One region of the Arthrobacter sp. FB24 genome, then DNA from elsewhere that is predicted to be linked to it. Evidence: riboswitches for the same ligand, from Rfam matches in the RefSeq annotation. Region 1 holds a riboswitch; the other holds the start of a gene.
What was found. A riboswitch is a leader RNA that binds a small molecule or an ion and turns the genes downstream of it on or off. The one in region 1 is predicted to bind cyclic di-AMP.
Positions count from the first base shown of each region.

Region 1 (4,207 bases):
GCGCGCCGAACCGCAAGTGACGGTCCGGCAAAGTTCGCTTCGCTAGCGTTCAGAGAGCCTGGTCGATTGCATGCGCGCCCGGCAGGGAGGTCAGAGCCGTCCAGCCGCGGGCGCACTTGCGGGCGTTGGCCGCGGCGGGCCCCGCCTGCCTTCGGTTGGTCTGCCCTCAGTTGGGCAGCCGGTGTGGCTTTTTCACCGACCAGTGACGCCATTTGCCTTCCGGAGCCTCTGTCTGGACCGGTTCCGCTTCAGCTAAATTCTGGCAATACCGTGCCGTCCGTCTTCGCATGATGTGATTGCGGCGCCGGCCGTGGGCCGCTTCCGTTCTCCCCGACGCGTCGGGACGAACCTGACCCCGCTTGCGGAGGAGTTTCCGGTGCGCGTATGCAACGCCGTGTGCGGCCGCAATTAGAGGTTGTGGGCCAGCAGTTCAAGGCCGATCATCAAGAGGCTACGCAACCTCGGCCAGCATGATGACGACTTTGTGATGCAACGGGATCTCGAAGCGCCGGATCGCGAGGAACCCCACGACGGCGAGCGAGACCACGAGCACCCCTACCGCCCACCCGAGCGCTACAGCCGTGACATGAACCCGAGGCCGGCCGCGGCCAGCAGGAGCAGGACCAGGACCAGGACCCTCCACCCCGAACGCGATCATATGGCGCAGTTCCTCACCGGAGGGGAGCCTCGAATGCACCGTCAGGAGGCTCAGGAGATCGGCGACAAAGATCCCGAGCAGGGAGCAGATCACCACGATGCTGAGGGTCGCCGCCGCCGCACCGGGCGTGGTCTGGTCCGCGTGGCTGCGGAGCGCCAGCACGACAGCCAGTCTGGTGAAGATGGCGTAGACGCGTTCCTTGAGGCTCCCGCGCGCTGGCGGGCGGACGCTGACTGAGGCGCTGCACCGGCCGGCTGGGCTTCATTCATTTGAGGACGCAGGCAATCCAGCGCGCAAAGGACTCCTGCCGATGCCACATCATGATCCTCCTACGGCATCTGGTGGCCAGTGCGGAGAGGGATCTGATCGAATGCGCCGAAGGATACTCCGGCCAGGGCCGGCGTAGCTCGACTGCGATGGTGAAATCCAGGTCTAGAATTTGTTGACGTCGTTCTGGGCCGTCGGATACAGCTACAGTGACTGCTTCGCCACCCCAGTACGAACTCGGTCGCCCAGCTGGCCACGGGACCGAGGACATGATCGGCGTCGTCCTGGCCGTGAATCAGACATGGAACCGCATTGCGTACCAACAACAATCGCCATCCAAATCTGCAGTGCGGGATTTCGGCAACGGCGTCCGGGCCGTCCGTAGCTTTGGCACCGTCCCCGCACCGGCGGCGGGCCTTTATCAACCGGAGGGCGATATGCCAACGGCCGGTGACGCGCTACCCCCAAGGCAGCACCTCACCGGCCGTGGGCGCGGGTGTTACTAAGCGCCGGCGCGTACGAACGTAACGGGCCCCGTTGCGGTCAACCACGACAGCGGATGAACCACTGTCTGGTTCTTGCCGTTCATGCCCGAGCTGATCACCTGGCCGTTGCCTGCGTAGATTCCAACGTGTCCGGACTGAACAACCATGTCACCCGGGGCCGGGGTGCCGACAGTCTTGCCGTATTTCATGAACGCCATGGGGCCAATGTCGCCGACAGGGATGCCTGCTGCGCCCAAGGCCTTTTCGACGAGGCGCGTGCAGTCCTGGATGAGGCCCAGCTGCGCGTACGCGGCCGAAAGCATGGTGGCGTTGACTCCGCCCGCTGCCTGAGGGGCAGCGGCCGGCGCCGGGGCCGCCTGAACGGTGACCTTGGGCGCTGCGACCGGTGACTGGGCCGCCGGCGTCTTGGCCACCGGTGTCTTGGCCACCGGTGTGGGCTGAGGGATTTCGACAGCCGCCGGCGCTTCGATGACCGGTGCGGGGGTAGTGGTGACGGCCGGGCGTTCGAAGGATATCCGAACGCTGGCGTCGGCGCTGAGCGGAGCGGACGCCTGGGCGGTCACTTCCTGCGTGGAGGGCAGTGTCGCGTCCTGCTGGGCCGGAGCCTCTGCGGCCTGGGCAGCGATACCACTGGATAAAACGAGGCCTGAAGCAACGGCGATGACGGCGGCCTGCCGTCCCGCTCCGCCAAAGTTGTCTGCGGCAGACTTGGAAATCTTCGCGAGCGGACTGGTGTGAACGGTAACCGCGCGACGGCGGCCATGAACGCGTGTGGACATGACAAAGTAGCCTCTCCCAATGCCTGCGGGGTTAGCTGTCGGATTCGGATGGGAGTCACCCGGCCGCAACTCCTGCAGATGCAGTAGCGCGGCTTCACCCCAAGGCCTGGACCAGGCCAAACGTGGTTTCCCCGTCTCTGCCGGACGAATTCTGCGAACGGATCCCCGGCAGCGGCAGAGTTAGGCAATCGACCCGGGAGTGCCGCCCCTGGAGAGAACCGGCACGGAATCGACCGTACCCTAAGTAAGAGAGGATTGTCACATTCTGATAACGCCACGGGATAAATGTCACAGCCCCCAGGTGCAGGCGAGCAGAAAAGGCGGCCGGCCCAAGCTTCTTTCCAAGTCTCCGGGCCGCCTGCAGGGACTTGCATTTGTTGACAGAGAGGTGTCTAGCTTCCGCGAAACCCGGCCACTCAAAGCCGCGCACTCCCCCGCTGTTTGCACCCGCGGAAGGCCAACCAACCGGACCGTCCTCATGTCGTGGCAAAAGTGCCTCCACGTGCGGCGACGACGGACGCAGGTAAGGCTAGCGGTCACTTTCCGCAGTCGCCTGGCGCTAAAGAATCCCGCGGCACACCGAAATGACGCCTGGAGGCCTTCCAGGAGATGAAGATTCGGCAATCCGAAAAACATGCAAACGCATGCAGTGACTTCGAATATATGGAAGACTTGTCTTATCGAAGGGGAGTAGTTCCCACCGTCCGCGTGCCGCGGACGCAGCGGCGCATCGACATACTGGCATCCTCCAACAGGATGCCCGGTGCGCCACCCGGGCCTTGTAGGACCCGGGCGAGCGAGACCTTCGGTCAGACACCACTCTGACCGGGGTTCCCTTAAAACCAAGCGGGTCCGGTCCAGGGTATTGCCTTGAGGATGACCATGAACAACCTGCCCCAGACAGACACAGCAGCCCCCTCCCGGAGCGCCAGCCACGCGGACCTGCGCCGCTGGCGCCAGTATCTGGCCGACGAACGGGCCGAAGCGGCCGTGTACCGGGACCTTGCCGGCCGCCGGACCGGGGAGGAGCGCGAGATACTGCTGGCCCTGGCCGAGGCCGAGTCCCGCCACGAACAGCACTGGCTGGACATGCTCGGAGACCAGGTCGGCAAGCCGCGCCAGGGAAGCCTCCGCACCCGGTTCGTCGGCTTCCTGGCCCGCCACTTCGGATCCGTGTTCGTCCTCGCCCTGGCCCAGCGCGCCGAGGCGCGTTCCCCGTACACAGGCGATGTCCACGCCACCGACACCATGGCGGCCGACGAACAAATCCACGAGGAAATCGTCCGCGCCTTGGCCACCAGGGGGCGTAACAGGCTCTCGGGGAGCTTCCGTGCCGCCGTCTTCGGCGCCAACGACGGGCTGGTCAGCAACCTCTCCCTCGTGATGGGCATCAGTGCCAGCGGCGCGTCCAATGGCGTGGTCCTGCTCAGTGGCGTGGCAGGGCTGCTCGCCGGCGCCCTGTCCATGGGTGCCGGGGAATACGTTTCCGTCCGCTCCCAGCGCGAACTCCTCGAAGCCTCCACCCCGAACGAGGACGCCCACGCCCGGCTTCCCTACCTGAACGTCGACGCCAACGAACTGGCCCTCCTGTACCGTGCGCGGGGAATGGCAGAAGAGGAAGCAAACGCAAAGGCCGTCAAGACGCTGGAAAACCCCCACGAGAAACCCGTGGCGACACCCCCCGACCACGACAAGCACGAAGCCGTCGGCACCGGGCTGGGCGCGGCCACCTCCAGCTTCCTGTTCTTCGCCTCCGGCGCCATTCTGCCCGTACTCCCGTACCTGTTCGGGCTCCAGGGCATCACCGCACTGATCGTCGCCGGCATCATCGTCGGTCTGGCCCTGCTGACCACCGGCGCCATTGTGGCGCTGCTCTCCGGCGGGGCTCCATTGAAAATGGCACTGCGCCAACTCGGAATCGGCTATGGCGCTGCAGCCGTGACGTATCTGCTGGGAATGCTGTTCGGAACCAGCACGGCCTAGGTGGCACGGCAGGG
Region 1 covers NC_008537.1:43,974-48,180, reverse strand. The annotation lists gene ARTH_RS21400 (hypothetical protein) at 452-820, opposite strand; gene ARTH_RS21395 (hypothetical protein) at 1,428-2,210, opposite strand; cyclic di-AMP (ydaO/yuaA leader) riboswitch at 2,217-2,376, opposite strand; gene ARTH_RS21390 (VIT1/CCC1 transporter family protein) at 3,093-4,193, shown strand.

Region 2 (4,207 bases), on a different replicon from region 1:
ACCGCCGCCGCTGGCTTGATCCGTCGACCTGGCACCTGCGCACCCGGCTGGTACTGGTGGCCATGGCACTCCTTGTGGCCATCTGCGGCGCGATCGGCCTGTTCAGCTATGCCTCCATGGATTCCTTCCTGACCAGGCAGCTCGATGAACGGCTGGGGCAGGCCTCGCGGCTGTCGAACGAGGCAGGACGGCCACGGCCCAGCAACCCGTCCGGCAGGCAGGACGGGTTCGAAGGCCCGGGCCAGGGCGTCGGGACGCTCATCGCGCGCATAGATAACGGGACTGTCAGCAGCGCCGGGTTCCTCGCCAAAGACGCCACCGTGGCGTCCCTCTCCCCCGAGGATAACCAGATTCTTTTGGCACTCCAGCACGACGGAACGCCCGTCGACCGGGCACTGTCCACCGGCTCTTACCGCCTGGTGGCGGTCCAGGCGCCATACGGGGACGTGATTGTCACCGGACTCCCCCTGAACGAAAAACAGAACACGCTCAACTCTTTGGTATGGACGATGGTGATCGTGTCGATGGGCGGCCTGATCCTGATCGGCCTTGCCGGAACGGTGCTGATCCGTCGCACCATGAAACCCCTCGAGCAACTGTCCGAAGTCGCCACGCAGGTTTCGAAATTGCCGCTCGACGCCGGCGAGGTGGCCCTCGCAGTCCGCGTGCCGCCGTCGAACGCGCACCCCGGAACCGAAGTGGGCAGTGTGGGACATGCCCTCAACCTCATGCTGGATAACGTCTCCAAAGCGCTGGAAGCCCGCCAGCAGAGCGAAACCAAGGTGCGCCAGTTCGTGGCCGACGCATCGCACGAGCTGCGCACGCCGCTCACCGCCATTCGCGGCTACACGGAACTCATGCGCATGACCGAGGACTTCACCCCGGACGGCCAGAAGTCGCTGGCCAGGGTGCAGAGCCAGTCTGAACGGATGACCACCCTTGTGGAGGACCTCCTGCTGTTGGCCCGGTTGGACGAAGGCCAGCCGCTAAAGATCAGCGATGTGGACCTGACGCAGCTTGCGGTGGAAACCGTCAGCGACGAGAAGGTCATGGCACCGGACCGCATCTGGCAGCTGGAGCTTCCGGAAGAGCCCGTGGTGGTCCGCGGGGATGCCAGGCAGCTGCACCAGGTGATCGCCAACCTGCTCTCCAATGCCCGCAAGCACACGGAACCGGGCACTACCGTGGTCACCGGAGTGATGCGGTCAGCCGACGGCAGCGCCGTGGTGACCGTAACGGACAACGGTGCCGGGATCCCGCCGGAGTTTGTGGACCGGGTTTTCGCCCGCTTTGCCCGGGCGGATGCGGCGCGAACCAGTCCGGGAGGTTCTGCTTCTGGTTCCGGCGGCACGCGCGCTGCGGCTGCCGAGGGCACGAGTGGCCTGGGCCTGTCGATCGTGCAGTCGATCGTGGAGGCGCACGGCGGAACCGTGGAGGTCAATTCACGCCCGGGACGCACCGAGTTTGCCCTGCGGCTCCCGGGAGAATTACCGGAAGCCTAGCGGCACCGCAAACCCGCTTCCGGCTTCGGCGATCCCGCAAGCCAACGCGCCGCCATCGTGACCCTCGTTACCGAAATGTGACTTAAGCGCCGGACTCCTGTACGGTTTTTAGAGTGCGGCCACCGTTCCGGCCGCATATCCGGATGGACGCCAAACTCTGCCGCTACCCGGATTTCCTCATGATCAGGCAGAGGCGGGGGACCCAGGTCTCCGGGCATTCTGCATAGCCGCCCTTGGGGTGAAGCCGACACGTGAAGTTCCGTGCGGCCGGATGACCTCATCCGAACCCGACAGCTAACTCCGCCGGCATCGAGAGGCAACCATGACTAAATCCACGCCAGAAGTACGTCCTGAGCCCGCTTCCCGCAAGTCCGCAGCGCCTGCGCAACGCTCACGCCACCGCGCCGAAGCAGCCGCCAAGGTGTCCCCGCTGTCCCGGTTCGCTGCCAGCCTGCAGGGCTCCGGCCGCCGGGCCGCAGTAGTAACCACCGCTTGCGCCGTGCTGATTGGTGTCGGCGCCGCCGGCCAGGCTTCCGAACCCGTCGGCCCTGCAACATCGGCAACGGGCGCAGGGAGCGCCGCAACTACTGCCGACGCCGAATCGAAGCTCGCGTTCGAAAAAATCCTCGTTTCCGCCATGCCCGCGCCGTCCTCCGTCAGCGTGAACGCGCAGTCGTCCGGTGAGAAGCCGTCGGAGGAGACGGCACCGGAAGCGCCTGCAGCCGCCCCCGCTCCTGCACCTGCCGCGGCTCCCCAACCGGCTCCTGCCCCGGCGCCGCCCGTAGCCGTGGACGATCCCGCAGCTGCCCAGGCGTATGCAGCCTCCCAGCTTGGAACGTACGGCTGGGCGGCTGACCAGATGCAGTGCCTCACCACGCTGTGGACCAAGGAATCGGATTGGAAGACCACTGCCACGAACGCCAGCAGCGGCGCGTACGGCATTGTCCAGTCGCTGCCGGCCGAAAAGATGGCCAGCGCCGGGTCCGACTACCTGACCAACTTCCGCACCCAGATCAACTGGGGCTTGAACTACGTGAAGGAACGGTACGGCTCCCCCTGCGGCGCCCTGGACTTCCACTACGCCAACAACTGGTACTAGACCGGCACCTGTAGCCACCTTGGTTCGCAACGCCGGAGGCCCCGAATCCATGCTTGGATTCGGGGCCCCGGCCGTCTTGGCTGTTTGCTTCCTCCTGGACCCCCGGGGACCTTCGCGCTCCGTTTCGGGGCCACAAGGTTTTCACAAGGTCGACGAGTGACTGTTGGTCGCCGCCGCTTTCAATTGTCTTCCCAGCGGCTGCCGGCCCCAGCGCCGTCATCAAGATGCAGGGAGCACAACAATGAAAAAATGGTTAGTTCCGACGGCCGTCCTGGCCTCAATCTTCGCGGCCGCCGCTCCGGCCGCCGCCGCCCCTTCGGGCCCGCCGATCACCGTGGACGGACCCGCCACTTTCACTAGCTGCGGATTTCCTGTCACCGGTGAAGTCACCGGCAAGGCCAAGAACATCACGACTCCCTCCGGGGACGTCATCAGCACTTCCCCGGCGCTGAAGGTAACCCTGACGGGGCCGAACGGAAAGCCCCTGAAGCTGGTCATCACGGGCGTCCTCTTCTTTTCGTTTCCAAGCGAAAACGTGATCGAAGTGAAGGCCACCGGCAACAACCTCCTTCAGCTCCCCTCTCCTGCCGGGCTTTTCCTCACGCGGGGGAATGTCAATTTCTCTGTGGACTCCCAAGGCAACGAATTGCGGAGATTCTCAGGATCCGGCACTGCAACCAACGTTTGCGACCTTTTGGGCCCATAACGCACCCAACCGCGGCGGCGGTGCTCCCACCAAAGACGGCGGGCGCACTGTCGCCGTTTCCCTTGCCCTTATCCGCACCCGGCAAGGCCCACAGCAGCTGCACAGCTTCGGCCTAAATTCTTCATATGCGGCGGCGCCATAGTTGAACCATGACGCTCACAGACCTGGCCACGGGAACCCCGCTGCACCCGCAACCGCAGGCCGCCGTCGACCCCAGGCCGGGTCCTCCCGATCCGACGTTCCTCCGGCCGGGTCACGTCCGCCGGGCCCCCACAGATACGCGGATGACGGGCGTGACAGGAACCGCTGCGCCCGTCCTGGATGTAGTCATCCCGGTCTACAACGAGGAACAGGGCCTGGAGCAGTCCCTTCGCCAACTCCACTGGTATCTGGCCGGCACGTTTCCCTACCCGTTCCGGATTACGGTGGCGGATAATTCCAGCACCGACGGCACGCTCAAGGCCGCCGAGCGAGTGGCCCGGGAACTACGCGAGGTCACGGTGGTCCGGCTAACCTCCAAAGGACGCGGCAACGCGCTCCGCACCGTGTGGCTGGCCTCGCCGTCACCCGTCCTGGCCTACATGGACGTGAGTCTTTCCACCGACCTCGCTGCGCTCGCTCCCCTGGTCGCCCCGCTTCTTTCCGGACACTCGGACCTGGCGATCGGGTCGCGGCTGGCACGATCTTCTTGTGTTGTCCGCGGACCGTGGCGGGGATTCATCTCCCGCTGCTACAACTTTCTGCTGCATACGCTGATGGGTGCGCGTTTCAGCGATGCGCAGTGCGGCTTCAAGGCTATCCGTGCAGATGTTGCCCGGCACATCCTGCCGCACACGGCCGACACCGCATGGTTCTTTGACACCGAACTGCTGGTCTTGGCCGAAAGATGCGGACTCCGCG
Region 2 covers NC_008541.1:693,956-698,162, reverse strand. The annotation lists gene ARTH_RS03345 (sensor histidine kinase) at 1-1,502, shown strand, start outside; cyclic di-AMP (ydaO/yuaA leader) riboswitch at 1,651-1,825, shown strand; gene ARTH_RS03340 (hypothetical protein) at 1,825-2,601, shown strand; gene ARTH_RS03335 (hypothetical protein) at 2,843-3,307, shown strand; gene ARTH_RS03330 (dolichyl-phosphate beta-glucosyltransferase) at 3,457-4,207, shown strand, end outside.
Region 2: it holds a riboswitch for cyclic di-AMP, as region 1 does, so the genes downstream of both, ARTH_RS03340 (hypothetical protein) here and ARTH_RS21395 (hypothetical protein) in region 1, are expected to answer to the same signal.